DNA from 3 places in the Duffyella gerundensis genome. Region 2 is predicted to be linked to each of the others. Evidence: predicted binding sites of a transcription regulator. Region 2 holds the regulator's gene; each other region holds the start of a gene.
The links. The regulator Fur, encoded in region 2, represses iron uptake genes when iron is present. The targets are predictions, from matches to a motif close to ATAATAATGAGAACNACTATCAA.
Positions count from the first base shown of each region.

Region 1: a site for Fur is predicted at 2,229-2,251, ahead of fes (enterochelin esterase). Genes of this name have one in related genera too.
Region 3: a site for Fur is predicted at 1,829-1,851, ahead of sufA (Fe-S cluster assembly scaffold SufA). Genes of this name have one in related genera too.

Region 1 is NZ_LN907827.1:533,955-538,454, reverse strand. Features, by position in the region: gene EM595_RS02475 (TonB-dependent siderophore receptor) at 1-2,048, opposite strand, end outside; gene fes (enterochelin esterase) at 2,304-3,521, shown strand; gene EM595_RS02465 (MbtH family protein) at 3,558-3,767, shown strand; gene EM595_RS02460 (enterobactin synthase subunit F) at 3,760-4,500, shown strand, end outside.
Region 2 is NZ_LN907827.1:1,192,942-1,197,441, reverse strand. Features, by position in the region: gene ybfE (LexA regulated protein) at 19-291, shown strand; gene fldA (flavodoxin FldA) at 439-969, shown strand; gene fur (ferric iron uptake transcriptional regulator) at 1,330-1,773, shown strand; gene EM595_RS05455 (hypothetical protein) at 1,830-2,225, opposite strand; gene glnS (glutamine--tRNA ligase) at 2,422-4,089, opposite strand; gene nagE (N-acetylglucosamine-specific PTS transporter subunit IIBC) at 4,240-4,500, opposite strand, start outside.
Region 3 is NZ_LN907827.1:1,805,360-1,809,859, reverse strand. Features, by position in the region: gene sufB (Fe-S cluster assembly protein SufB) at 1-1,402, opposite strand, end outside; gene sufA (Fe-S cluster assembly scaffold SufA) at 1,410-1,784, opposite strand; gene EM595_RS08365 (hypothetical protein) at 2,174-2,578, shown strand; gene ydiJ (D-2-hydroxyglutarate dehydrogenase YdiJ) at 2,598-4,500, opposite strand, start outside.

The sequences.
Region 1 (4,500 bases), 660 kb from region 2:
TACGTGCCGCTCAGGCCAACGATAGAGTACGGGCTCACCTCATCTTTCTCACTGCCGGTAACCGCATCACCTTTGTAATTATACTTCTTCGGCGTTTGCGTGCCGTACCAGGTGAGGGTTGATTGCAGGGAAAGATCTGGCATAGCCTGCCAGCTCAACGTTGAGTTGAGGGTATATTCCGGAATAATCGACAGGCGATCGCCGGTCTCTTTGTTTTTACTCTGCAGCATATAAGTGATGTTGTTGTTCCAGCTGATGCTGTCGCTGACCGGCAAATTCAGCGTACCTTCCAGGCCTTCAACCACCGCTTTAGGGACATTTTCCCATTTATAAACATCAGCTGCGCCGCCTGAGGAAACGCCATCCGGCGTGTAGCCCGCCTCAATTTTGTCGCGATAGTCGTTGCGGAACCAGGTGACGCCCGCCTGATAACCGTCATGTTTCCATTCCAGCCCGACTTCTTTATTGATGCTGGTTTCGGCTTTCAGATCGTCGTTACCCATCAGATAACAGGCACCCGCGCTGTCGGCACAGCCCTGGCCACGACTGTAGAGCAGATAGTTGGGGTTGGTTTGATAGAGACTTGGCGCTTTATAAGCCCGCGCAATGCCCAGTTTCAGCGTGACATCATCGCCCAGCCCCTGCGACAGGTTCAGCGACGGACTCCAGTTATTGCCGACAATCGAGTGGTGATCGAAGCGCAGTCCCGGCACCAGCATGGTGCTGTCGGTGAGCTCAATATTGTCTTCCGCGAACAGCGAGAAAATCTCTGCCTGCGAATAAGGGCTGCGATCAGTGCCGGAAATCCCGTCCACCGCGCCGCTCATAAAGGTTTGCGTGTTGGATGACGCATCCTTCATCTTCTGCTGATTCCACTCGGTGCCGAAGGTGGCGGTTTGATTCACGCCCAGTTCGAAAGGTACGCTGATTTCACTGTGCAACAGCACGTCGTTTAGCTCAATGGTGGAGAAGTCGCTGTTGGCGAAGATCCCTTCTGTTCCACCAGCCAGCCCTTCATTCATACGCGAGTTACGTGTGTTCTCATACTGAGCGTAACTGCGGGTGCTGATGCCATTATCCCAGGCGCCGGTCCAGGTCAGCGCAAAGTTCTGGCGATAGAGCCGATTGGTTTCATCGCCGTACTTGCTCTGCACCAGCGCGCTGGTATTGGTGTTTTGCGTATCGCCAGCATAGAGGTTGCCCTGGCGGCTGTAGCCCGCCTCGAACTCCAGCGCCTGCATCGGAGCAAAAGCCCAGCGCAGCAGCGCATTGATGTCTTTATTGACCACACCTTCGCGCCCGGCGGGTACAGTGCTGGCGTAGCTGCCGGTCCGCAACGACTGATGGCCTTCATTGATAAACTGCGCATCGGCCTGGGTTTTTGCCAGGCCGCCATACAGCCGGAAGCTGACATCATCGCCGAGCGGGCCCGAAAGGCTGAAGTTAGTGCGTTTGGTGGCACCCTCTTCATCATGTTGCGGCACGTTGTAATAGGTGTTCCACGATCCATGCCAGTGGTTGGTGTCTTTTTTGGTGATGATATTGACCACGCCGCCCGCGGCACCGTTACCGTAGCGCGCGGCGGCCGGTCCACGAATCACCTCAATGTGGTCAATCATCTCCGGCGGCACCCAGCTGCTGTCGCCGCGGGTATCACGCTCGCCGCGCCAGCCGAGTCGCACCGAGTTGCGGCTGCTTATCGGCAGGCCGTCCACCATGATCAGCGTGTTTTCCGGGCCCATGCCGCGAATGTCGATCTGCCGGTTATTACCTCGCTGACCGCTGGTAGAGTTGCCGGTCAGGTTAACGCCCGGCATGGTACGGATAATCTCGGAGACGTCGCGCGCCGGTGGCCGCTTCCTGATCTCATCAGCCGTAATAGTCGAAACGCCAGGCGCCTGCATATTCTGCTGGGCCGCGGTGACCACCAGCGTGCCATTTTCAGCATCCGTTTGATCGGTAGTCGTACTGTCTTCGGCCGCATGCGCGCCACCGATAAGCCCCAGTTCAAGCAAAACAGCAAAAGAGAGTCGGGAGAGTTTTTTCATTATGTTATTCCTGAGCAACCTGCGTCGGAGAATGGACGCGGTAACACGATGATGTCGTTTGATAATCCTGCCCGGGAGTGCTTTTCCGCGGTCGTCAGCCAACGCTGAAAACACCGACATGCCACTGCGGATAGTGCGGAAAAAAGCCGCGCCTGAACGGGCGGAAACACCCTATTGCAAATGCAAATAATTATCAATAGTATTATTCATTACATTATCGCGGGCCGCTTACGCGGAAGAAATGACACACGCTGTATGACGTTATTAAGTAATGAGACCGGCAGTGAAAGCTGGTGGCAGGCGCAAAAACAGGCGGGTATTCCGCGAATTGAACCGGCAGACGATCGCCATTTTCGCGTCACGTTCTTCTGGCGCGACGCCGACGGTAGTGAAGCAACCTCTCCTCTGCGCCGCGTCTGGCTGAATATTACCGGCGTCACCGATCATCATCAGCGTGCTGTTCCACGCTCACTGCAGCGCGTAACCGGCACCGACGTCTGGCTGGGAAGCTATCTGCTCCCAGCAACCTGGCGTGGCAGTTACAGCCTGATTCCCGATCGCCAGGCGCGCGATTTTAACGGCGAGCCGGACATGATGACGCTGCGTGCCTGGTGGCGTGACTTGCTTCCTGCCGCCCAGGTCGATTCGTTAAATCCTCTACGCAGCTGGTGCGGCGGACGCGGCAATGGCGTGTCGCCGTTGCATATGCCGCTCGCGCCCGATCAGCAACTCTGGGAGGCGGTAGATCGGGGCGAGGAAACGCACATCGCGCCGCCACATGACTGGCAGAGTGCGCGTTTGGGCAATCGGCGCCGTATCTGGATCATCGAGACCGGCGCACCGCACGCCGATCGCCCCCTGGCTATCCTGCTGGATGGGCAGTTCTGGGCAACAAAGATGCCCATCGCCGGCCCCTTGCATACGCTGACGCAGCGCGGCGACCTGCCGTCCGCGGTTTACATTCTGATTGACGTCATTGATACCGCTCACCGCAGCGCCGAGCTGCCCTGCAATGCCGATTTCTGGCTGGCGGCTCAACAGGAACTGCTGCCGAAGGTGCAGACCACGATTCCCTTTACCGCCGATCCACAACAAACGCTGGTGGCGGGCCAGAGCTTTGGCGGCCTGTCAGCGGTGTATGCGGCACTGCACTGGCCACAGCGTTTCGGCGCGGCAATCAGCCAATCGGGATCGTTCTGGTGGCCCGATCGGGCACTTAATGCGGCGGATCAACAGCCTGGCTGGCTCAACGGTCAGATCGCCGCCGGTTTGGGGCAAGGCCAGGCACAACGTTTCTTTATTGAGGCAGGTAGCCGGGAACCTCTGGTGCTCACCGCCAACCACGATCTTCATCATCAGCTGACCGATGCCGGACATCAGGTCAACTATCGCCTGGTTGAAGGCGGCCACGATGCGCTGTGCTGGCGCGGTGGCTTGCTCGATGGGCTAACGTCGCTGTGGCAACGGTGCTAACCGTCACACCAACGGGTTTTATTGCAGGAGAATGACATGGAACATCTCAACCCTTTTGACGATGCGCAGCTGGAGTGCCAGGTGCTGAGTAACGCACGACGGCAATACAGCCTGTGGCCCGCTGGCTATCCGCTGCCTGCGGGCTGGCAGCCGGTATTTGGACCACAACCGCGCGCCGCCTGCGACAGCTGGCTGGCTCAACACTGGCAGGAGCCTACGCAAATCGGGGGTCATCATCATGTCTGAAACATTAACGCCACAGCACGCGGTGCAGCTGGCACCGATGCCGCTGGTTGCTGCCCAGCCCGGTATCTGGATGGCCGATCAGCTCTCTGCGCAACATAACGCCTTCGCTGTCGCTCATTACGTCGAACTGAATGGTCCTCTCGATCTGTCGTACCTGTCACAGGCGGTCGTGCTCGGCATGCAGGAAGCGGATACGCTGAATATGGCGTTTGGCGAGCGGGATGGTGTGCCCGTGCAGTGGCCGCAGCCGCAATCGTTCAGCGCCCCGGCGATGCACGATTTGCGTCAGCACGCCGATCCGGTTGCCGCCGCGCGCCAGCTGATGCAGCAGGATATGGCAGGCGATCTGCGTGTGCTGAGCGGTGCGCCGCTCTGGCATCATCAGATTCTGCGCGTTGGCGAGCAGCGCTGGTTCTGGTATCAACGCTTTCATCATCTGGTGGTGGACGGCTTTAGCTTTACCGCCCTGACCCGCCGCATTGCGGCGATCTACAGCGCGTTATGCCAGCAACGGCCGCCCGAGCCGACGCCGTTTATCCCTTTCCGTGAGGTAGTGGAAGAGTATCAGCGCTATCAGGCGTCCGCCGCATGGCAGCGTGACCAGGCGTTCTGGCAGCAGCAGGGCGCGCTTCTGCCGCCGCCTGCGTCCATTTCCCTGAAGCCGCTAAGCGGCGAAACCGCCAGTACCACCATTCTGCGCGAAACGATCGCGCTGCCACGTGATGCCTTCAGC
Region 2 (4,500 bases):
TTTCACTATCGCGAAGCTATGGCAAAAGAAAACACGGACCGCACCACACTCGATCTGTTCGCAGATGAACGTCGACCGGGTCGGCCAAAAACCAGTCCGCTGACGCGTGATGAACAGCTCCGTATCAACAAGCGAAACCAGCTAAAACGCGATAAAGTGCGCGGCTTGCGTCGTGTTGAGCTGAAAATGAACGCCGATGCGGTTGATGCACTTAATGAGCTGGCCGATCGGCGGCAGATGAGCCGCAGCGAGTTGATTGAAGAGATGATCATGGCGCAATTAAAGCTATAGTCATCGCCGCGCGAGGGGAAGAACGCACAAAGCGACAAATGCACGGGCTTTGTGAGTTCCGCCCTCTCCGCCTCTCTGCTATCATTGCGTTTATCTGTGAATAAAATTCACCACCAATTAATTACGTTTCAAGAGGTTATCAAGCGCATGGCAATCGTAGGCATTTTCTTCGGCAGCGATACGGGCAATACCGAAAACATTGCAAAGATGATTCAGAAGCAACTCGGTAAAGACGTTGCAGAAGTTCATGACATTGCCAAAAGCAGCAAAGAGGACCTCGAAGCGTTCGATATTCTGCTTTTAGGCATTCCGACCTGGTATTACGGCGAAGCGCAGTGCGACTGGGACGACTTTTTCCCGACGCTGGAAGAAGTGGATTTCAATGGCAAACTGGTGGCGCTGTTTGGCTGTGGCGATCAGGAAGATTACGCAGAATACTTCTGTGATGCGCTGGGCACTCTGCGCGATATCATCGAACCGAACGGCGCGGTTATCGTCGGTCACTGGCCAACCGAAGGTTATCACTTTGAAGCTTCTAAAGGCCTGGCGGACGATAAGCACTTCCTTGGTTTAGCTATTGATGAAGATCGTCAGCCAGAGCTGACCAACGCACGCGTGGACGCGTGGGTAAAACAAATTTCTGATGAGCTTCATCTGCAGGAAATTATTGAGGCGTAAGCTGAACGCTCAATGTGGGCGCTGGCTCACATTGAGCAGATGGATTTTCCTATGGAAATAATAGATACATATTTGTAACTTTAATCGGCAAATCTGTAGAATACCCCCATCGGTCACACGCTTAATCATCTTAACCATAAAAGTGTTGGTGGTAAGCGAAATGTTAACATATGCTTGCAGCATGATTTCTTCGGACGTAGCGACATTTCTCCTTACATCCAACTGAGTTTTCAGGCTTCCCCTGTAGTTTTCATTTCGATGCTTGAATTTTATAATGAGACACAATTCGTCTAAACGTCGACCGATGTTCAGGGCTTTTCAGCCACATTGTGACTAGCAAAGTAACAGGACAATATCCGCATGACTGACAACAACTCCGCATTAAAGAAGGCCGGCCTGAAAGTCACGCTTCCTCGTTTGAAGATTCTGGAAGTGCTTCAGGAACCTGAAGGCCATCACGTCAGCGCGGAAGATTTGTATAAACGCCTGATTGATATGGGCGAAGAGATTGGTTTAGCGACCGTTTATCGCGTGCTGAACCAGTTTGATGATGCCGGTATCGTAACCCGCCATAATTTTGAAGGCGGCAAATCGGTATTTGAGCTGACGCAGCAGCATCATCACGATCACCTGATCTGCCTCGACTGTGGCAAGGTCATTGAGTTCAGCGATGAATCTATCGAATCGCGTCAGCGCGATATCGCCACGCGTCATGGCATCAAACTCACTAACCACAGTCTCTATCTGTACGGCCACTGCTCAACCGGCGACTGCCGTGAAGATGACACGCTGCACGATAAGTAAGTTCGACTCAGTAGCGTCATAAACCGGTGAATACACCGGTTTTTTTACGCCTGAATTCAGGCACACAACGTTTCCTGCAGATAACGCCAGCGCGGGTTAGCCGTAGAACAGTCAAGAATCGCCACCGCAATGCGCTTCTGGGTTTCACCATTGCGCATCTGTAACTCGCAGTACTGAATTACCACGTCAGTGCCATTCTGTGACAGGATTTCATACTCCCCGGTCGCAATACGCACCCCTTCCCGCTGGCCTTTCAAGCCACGAAACAGCGCTTCCATCGCGGTCAGAGAGAGTCGCTGCCCGGCAGGCGTAATCAGCATAAAAGAGGGGTGAAAGTAAGAGAGGAAAAGATTAAGCGTTTCTTCGGATTCGGAAGCGTTATTAAATATTCTTTCGATCAGCTGGTGCACCACGACCACGCTATGCTTCGCTTCCTGGACCATATCTGTCATTACCTGTTCCTGCTTCTCTCGGTAGAATTAAGTGCGCATAGCCTACCTTAAAAAGAATATTTAACACCCGGAGATTGATTAATTTTTGTTAACTGAGTGGGTATTTTTAACAGCGACCAGCGGCTGTGTTTGCTAGGCAGGCATAAAAAAAGGAGCGAATCCTCGCTCCTTTTTAACATTCATTCAGTTACAGGTATTATTCGCCTGTTTTAGCCCAGGTATCACGCAGGCCAACGGTGCGGTTAAACACCAGGTTAGATGGCGTTGAATAGACGCTGTCCGCACAGAAGTAGCCTTCCCGCTCGAACTGATGCGGTGTTGTTACCGCCACGTTGCGTAAGCCAGGCTCAACAAATCCCTGCCTGATAACCAGTGAATCTGGATTAATCGTCGCCAGGAATTCGTCCGCTGCGCCAGGATTCGGCACGCTGAACAGCCGATCGTACAAACGGAATTCCGCAGCCTGCGCATGCACCGCGGACACCCAGTGAATCACGCCTTTTACTTTGCGGCCATCAGCAGGATCTTTGCTCAGCGTATCGGTATCACAGGTGCAGTAGATGCAGGTGATATTGCCTTCTTCGTCTTTGGCAATGCGTTCAGCACGAATGACATACGCATTACGCAGGCGCACCTCTTTGCCCAGAACCAGACGCTTATACTGCTTATTGGCTTCTTCGCGGAAATCGGCGCGATCGATCCAGACTTCGCGGCTGAAAGGCACTTCGCGCGTGCCCATCTCCGGCTTATTCGGATGATTCGGCATGGTGATGATCTCTTCGTGCGTTGATGGCAGATTCTCAATCACCACTTTCAGCGGATCCAGAACCGCCATTGCACGCGGCGCGTTCTCATTCAGATCGTCACGAATACAGGATTCCAGCGAGGCCATTTCAACGATGTTGTCCTGTTTGGTCACGCCGATACGGCGGCAGAACTCGCGAATAGACGCAGACGTGTAGCCACGACGACGCAGGCCTGAAACGGTCAGCATGCGCGGATCGTCCCACCCTTCCACCACATTTTCGGTGACCAGCTGGCTCAGCTTGCGCTTCGACATGATGGCGTATTCAAGGTTGAGCCGCGAAAACTCATACTGACGCGGATGCACAGAAATGGTGATGTTATCCAGCACCCAGTCGTAAAGGCGGCGGTTATCCTGAAACTCCAGCGTACACAGTGAATGCGTAATGCCTTCCAGCGCATCAGAAATGCAGTGCGTAAAATCGTACATCGGGTAGATGCACCATTTGTCACCGGTCTGATGGTGAGTGGCGAACTTGATACGGTAAATCACCGGATCGCGCATCACAATAAAGTTAGAGGCCATATCGATTTTCGCCCGCAGGCAGGCAGTGCCTTCCGCGAACTCGCCGTTACGCATTTTTTCAAACAGCGCGAGGTTCTCTTCCACGCTGCGATCGCGATAGGGACTGTTTTTACCCGCAGAAGTCAGCGTACCGCGATACTCACGGATCTGCTCCGGCGTCAGCTCATCAACATACGCCAGGCCTTTATTGATCAGCTCAATAGCATACTGATGCAACTGGTCAAAATAGTTAGAGGAATAGCAAATCTCACCACTCCACTGAAAGCCCAGCCACTGGACGTCCTGCTTGATCGACTCAACGAATTCGATATCTTCTTTCGCCGGGTTCGTGTCATCAAAGCGCAGATTACATTCGCCCTGATAATCCTGCGCGATACCAAAGTTCAGGCAGATCGATTTTGCATGGCCAATGTGCAGATAACCATTAGGCTCCGGTGGAAAACGGGTATGCACACGTTCGTGCTTACCGCTCGCCAGATCTTCATCAATAATCTGACGAATAAAGTTAGTTGGGCGGGCTTCAGCCTCACTCATCTCAATTTCCTCAACGCGAATGTCTGTGATTTGCACCACGAAATAACCGGTATGATCCACAAAGCGGAGATGGGAAACAACCGTTTGTTCGTTGAATCCCATAAAAAAGGGCAGGAAAGTGTTCCTGCCCTGGCGTGACGTTTTAGCTGATTAGCCTTTGACCTCAAACAGTGGCGTTTCCCCCGCCACAACCTGCTGTCCTGCCAGCAACGTAATACCGGCAAAATCATCGATATTGCTGATGACAACCGGACTAACCATGGAGCGGGCATTGGCGTTCAGAAACGCCAGATCCATCTCCAGTATCGGCTGGCCTGCGGTCACAACGGCGCCCTCTTCCACCAGCCGGGTAAAGCCCTGTCCTTGCAACGCCACGGTGTCGAGCCCCATGTGCACCACAATCTCAAGATC
Region 3 (4,500 bases), 610 kb from region 2:
CGTTTACAATCATGGATATGGCGTCATCTTCGCTGATGCCACGCTGCAGACAATAGAACAGCTGATCTTCACCGATACGTGAGGTGGTCGCTTCATGCTCCAGCTGCGCGCTATTGTTGCGCGTTTCCACATACGGGAAGGTATGCGCACCACACTCCGCGCCAATCAGCATCGAATCACACTGGGTGAAATTACGCGCATTGGTCGCGGTCGGCATGATCTTCACCAGACCGCGATAGGTATTCTGACTTTTACCGGCAGAAATCCCTTTAGAGATAATGGTCGATTTGGTGTTTTTACCGATGTGAATCATTTTGGTGCCGGTATCCGCCTGCTGACGGCCACTGGTCAACGCCACCGAGTAGAATTCACCAATCGAATAATCCCCTTTCAACACCACGCTTGGGTATTTCCAGGTGATTGCTGAACCGGTTTCAGACTGCGTCCAGGACATCTTGCTGTGATCGCCTTCGCACAGGGCGCGCTTGGTCACGAAGTTCAGAATGCCGCCTTCAGCTTCGCCGCCGGCAAACCAGTTCTGCACGGTGGAATATTTCACTTCGGCATTTTTGTGAATGATCACTTCCACAACCGCCGCGTGCAGCTGATAGCTGTCACGTACCGGCGCCGAGCAGCCTTCGATGTAGCTGACGTAGCTGTCTTCGTCAGCGATCAGGATGGTGCGCTCAAACTGGCCGGTTTTGGCAGCGTTGATGCGGAAATAGGTGGAAAGCTCCATCGGGCAACGCACGCCTTTCGGGATGTAAACAAAGGTGCCGTCAGAGGCCACCGCTGAGTTCAGCGCCGCAAAGAAGTTGTCGTTGTGTGGAACCACGGTACCGAGATATTTCTGCACCAGCTCCGGGTGATCGTGAATCGCTTCGCCGAATGAGCAGAAGATGATGCCCTGTTCCGCCAGCTTGCCGCGGTAGGTGGTTGACACCGATACCGAGTCAAAAATGGCATCTACCGCAACTTCACGGCCTTCGCGAACCGGCACGCCCAGCTGATTAAAGGCGTCTTCCACTTCCTGCGTCAGGTAGTTACTGTTGGGATGACTGCCATCGGTCTGGGTCGCGCCCGGCTCCGATGCACAGCTGTCGTCGCAGTTACCGCATGACGGCGCAGAATAGTAGCTGTAATCCTGATAGTTCAGGCCGGCGTAGTTCGCCTTCAGCCAGTGCGGCTCTTCCATTTGCGTCCAGGCATGATAAGCCTTGAGCCGGAACTCCAGCATCCACTCGGGTTCGTTACGCTTGGCAGAAATTGCCCGCACCACGTCCTCGTTGATGCCGTTGGCCATTTCATCGGTTTCAAGCTGGGTAAAGAAGCCCTCTTTGTACTTCAGACGGCCGCCATCCCATACCTGTACATCATCTGGGGTTTCGCTGTTTTGTGACATATCGCTATTACTCGACGCCAAAGCTCTCACCACATCCGCAGGCGTGTTGGGCTTTAGGGTTATTGAATTTAAAGATCTGGTTCAGGCCTTCGCGGACAAAATCCACTTCGGTGCCGTCGATGAAAGGCATCGCCTGAAGCGGCACAAACAGCGAGGCGCCGTTGTGCGTGAACTCCAGGTCATCCTCTTCGGCGGCGCTCACCAAATCCATGGTATAGCCGAACCCGGCACAACCGGATTGCTTAATGCCAAGACGTAAACCGCTGACTGCCGGATCGGTAGCGACAAGGTTGAGAATTTGCGTTGCCGCTGAGTCCGTCAGCGTGAGTCCTTTCCAGACAAAATCATCCGGAGAGAAAGATGCAGGATTTGCTGTTGCCATATGCTGTACCTCATGATGCGTAGCCTGGTTTGGCTGATACCCCTATGGTAGTGATAACAATTATCACTTCAACCTCTTGTTTTGCAGGGATAAAGGCGAAACGGCTTTTTTTACGGCTAATATTTAAGAATAGACGCTTAAATCAGCGGTCTGATCCACCAAAAAAGCGCTATGCTGGTTTTATAATTCCATTATATATCAATAAGTCACCGAAGACATCTTGATGCTTATTGAGAATAATAATCAGTTTACGCCCTTACCGATGCGTCTGGATTGTTAATATCAATTTTTCTGACAGGTAGCATTTATCGATAAAACTTTGCTCGCGCGATCGCTAAAAATCGCGTAGGTTATTATGATAATGATTCTCATTAGCAGGAGAGTGCGTCATGAATCGGTCCGTGTCCGCCTGGTTGCAGCATAAAATTGACGACTACAAGTTTTCTGTCCGCGATATCACCGTCGATTTTTACATGGCGCAGGCCCGACTTGATCGCTCCGGCGCTGGTATCGAACAGCTGCGACGCTTCAATGATACCTGTCTCGATATGGCAGAAATTTGTCAACTGAACGGCGACGACCAGAGCTACCTGCATGCGCTGGGCAAACTGCATCATCGACTGGTGCAGGAAATGAGTAATCCCGAGCGTGAACAGTTATTCCGCGTTCAGGCCTATCAGCTGGCCCGGTTGTCACTGACCCGTCTGTGCCATCACCTGGCACAGACCGGCCACTGGGACAAAGCCACTACGTTACAGAGCGATTTTGTTAAACACGCCGGTTCGATTTTCTAGCACATACGCGTAACAAAAATTATACCATTTCCAGCAGCGCCTGTAACGGATGTCTCACGCCATTACCCTCAATTCTTTTCACCTGGCTGCGGCAGGAATAGCCGGTAGCCAGGCAACGCTGACGCGGCAACCGCTGCATCTGCGGATGCCACGACAGCGCATAAATACCCAGCGAATTTTCAAGGTTTTTGGTCTCGTGCCCATAGGTTCCCGCCATGCCGCAACAGCCGACGCTAACGTTTTCCAGCGTGGCGCCAAAGCGAGCAAAAATGCCCTGCCACTGATTTGGTGACGCCGGCAAGGCAGTGACTTCGGTACAATGCGCAAACAGATACCAGGATTCACCGGTCTGCGGCTGAACTGCCCGCGGCGCAAGTACCTCACTCAGCCACTCCTGCACCATCAAGACCGAGAACTCGCCGCGCTTGTCGCCCAGCGTCTGCTGATACTCATCGCGATAACAGAGTACCGTCGCCGGATCGACGCCCACCATCGGCGCACCCAGCCGTGCCACACGGCGCAGGAAATCGGCGGTTTTTTCGGCGGTGCGGGCAAAGCGTTGTAAAAATCCTTTCACGTGCTGAGCCTTGCCGTTTGGTGAAAATGGCAGCAGCACCGGCTGGTAACCCAGCTTTTCGACCAGGCGAACAAAGTCATTAACCAGTTGCGCTTCATAATAGCTGGTGAAAGGATCCTGCACGATCAACACACGATTGGCTCTTTTCTCTGCGCTTTCGGCTTCCAGTTGCTCCAGCGTCATTGCGCAGGCGGGATGGCCGGAGAGCTGCTGCTTCAGTGAAGGCGACGAAAGCAGCGGCAGATCCACCATGCCAATATGCTGGCGGCTCAGTTCACGCAACCACGGCTGCCGCAGAAAGAAATTGAACGCTTTCGGCGCTTTGGCCATCAGCGGCGCGTACGTTTCCACTCCCGCAACCAGATGATCGCTTACCGGGCGCAGGTAGCGCGTATGGTAGAGCTGCAGGAAGCGCGATCGGAAGCCAGGCACGTCGATCTTAATCGGGCACTGGGTAGAGCAGGCTTTGCAGGCCAGACAGCCCGACATCGCCTCCTTTACCTCGTGCGAAAAGTCGTATTCCCCTTTGCTGGCGTACCAACTATTGCGCGTGCGGCTGATCAAGGCGCGCAGGCTCACCGAACGCGTCGGCAGATGCTGCTCCAGCTCCAGCGGATCGACACCCTTTTCCACCAGCAATCGCAACCATTCACGGGTCAAGGTCGCCCGGCCTTTTGGCGAGTGAATGCGGTTCGCGGTGATTTTCATTGAGGGACACATCGGACTGCGTACGTCGAAATTAAAGCACAGCCCGTTACCGTTGCACTCCATGGCGCCGCGCCAGTCACTGCGTACCGCCACCGGAATCTGGCGATCAAAGGTGCCGCGCTTGACGCCATCAACCGGCATCATCGGATCGTCAACGCCGATTGGCGTACAGATTTTACCTGGATTCAGCCGGTTCAGCGGATCAAAGGCAGCTTTGATGCGGCGCAGCTCGTTGTACAGCGTGTCGCCAAAAAAGGCGGGACTGTATTGCGCGCGGTATCCCTTACCGTGCTCGCCCCACAGTAATCCGCCATAGCGCGCGGTCAGTGCCACCACTTCATCGGAGATCTGCTTCATCAGCATCTCCTGTTGCGGATCGCACATGTCTAACGCGGGTCGCACATGCAGCACGCCGGCATCAACGTGACCAAACATGCCATAACTCAGGCCATGGCTGTCCAGCAGCGCACGAAAGTCGCTGATATAGTCGGCGAGATGCTGCGGCGGCACGGCGGTATCTTCCACAAACGGAATGGGTTTGGCGCGCCCTTTGGCATTGCCCAACAGACCAACCGCTTTCTTGCGCATCGCATAGATACGCTCAATCCCCGCTAAGTCCTCGCAGAGCTGATAACCG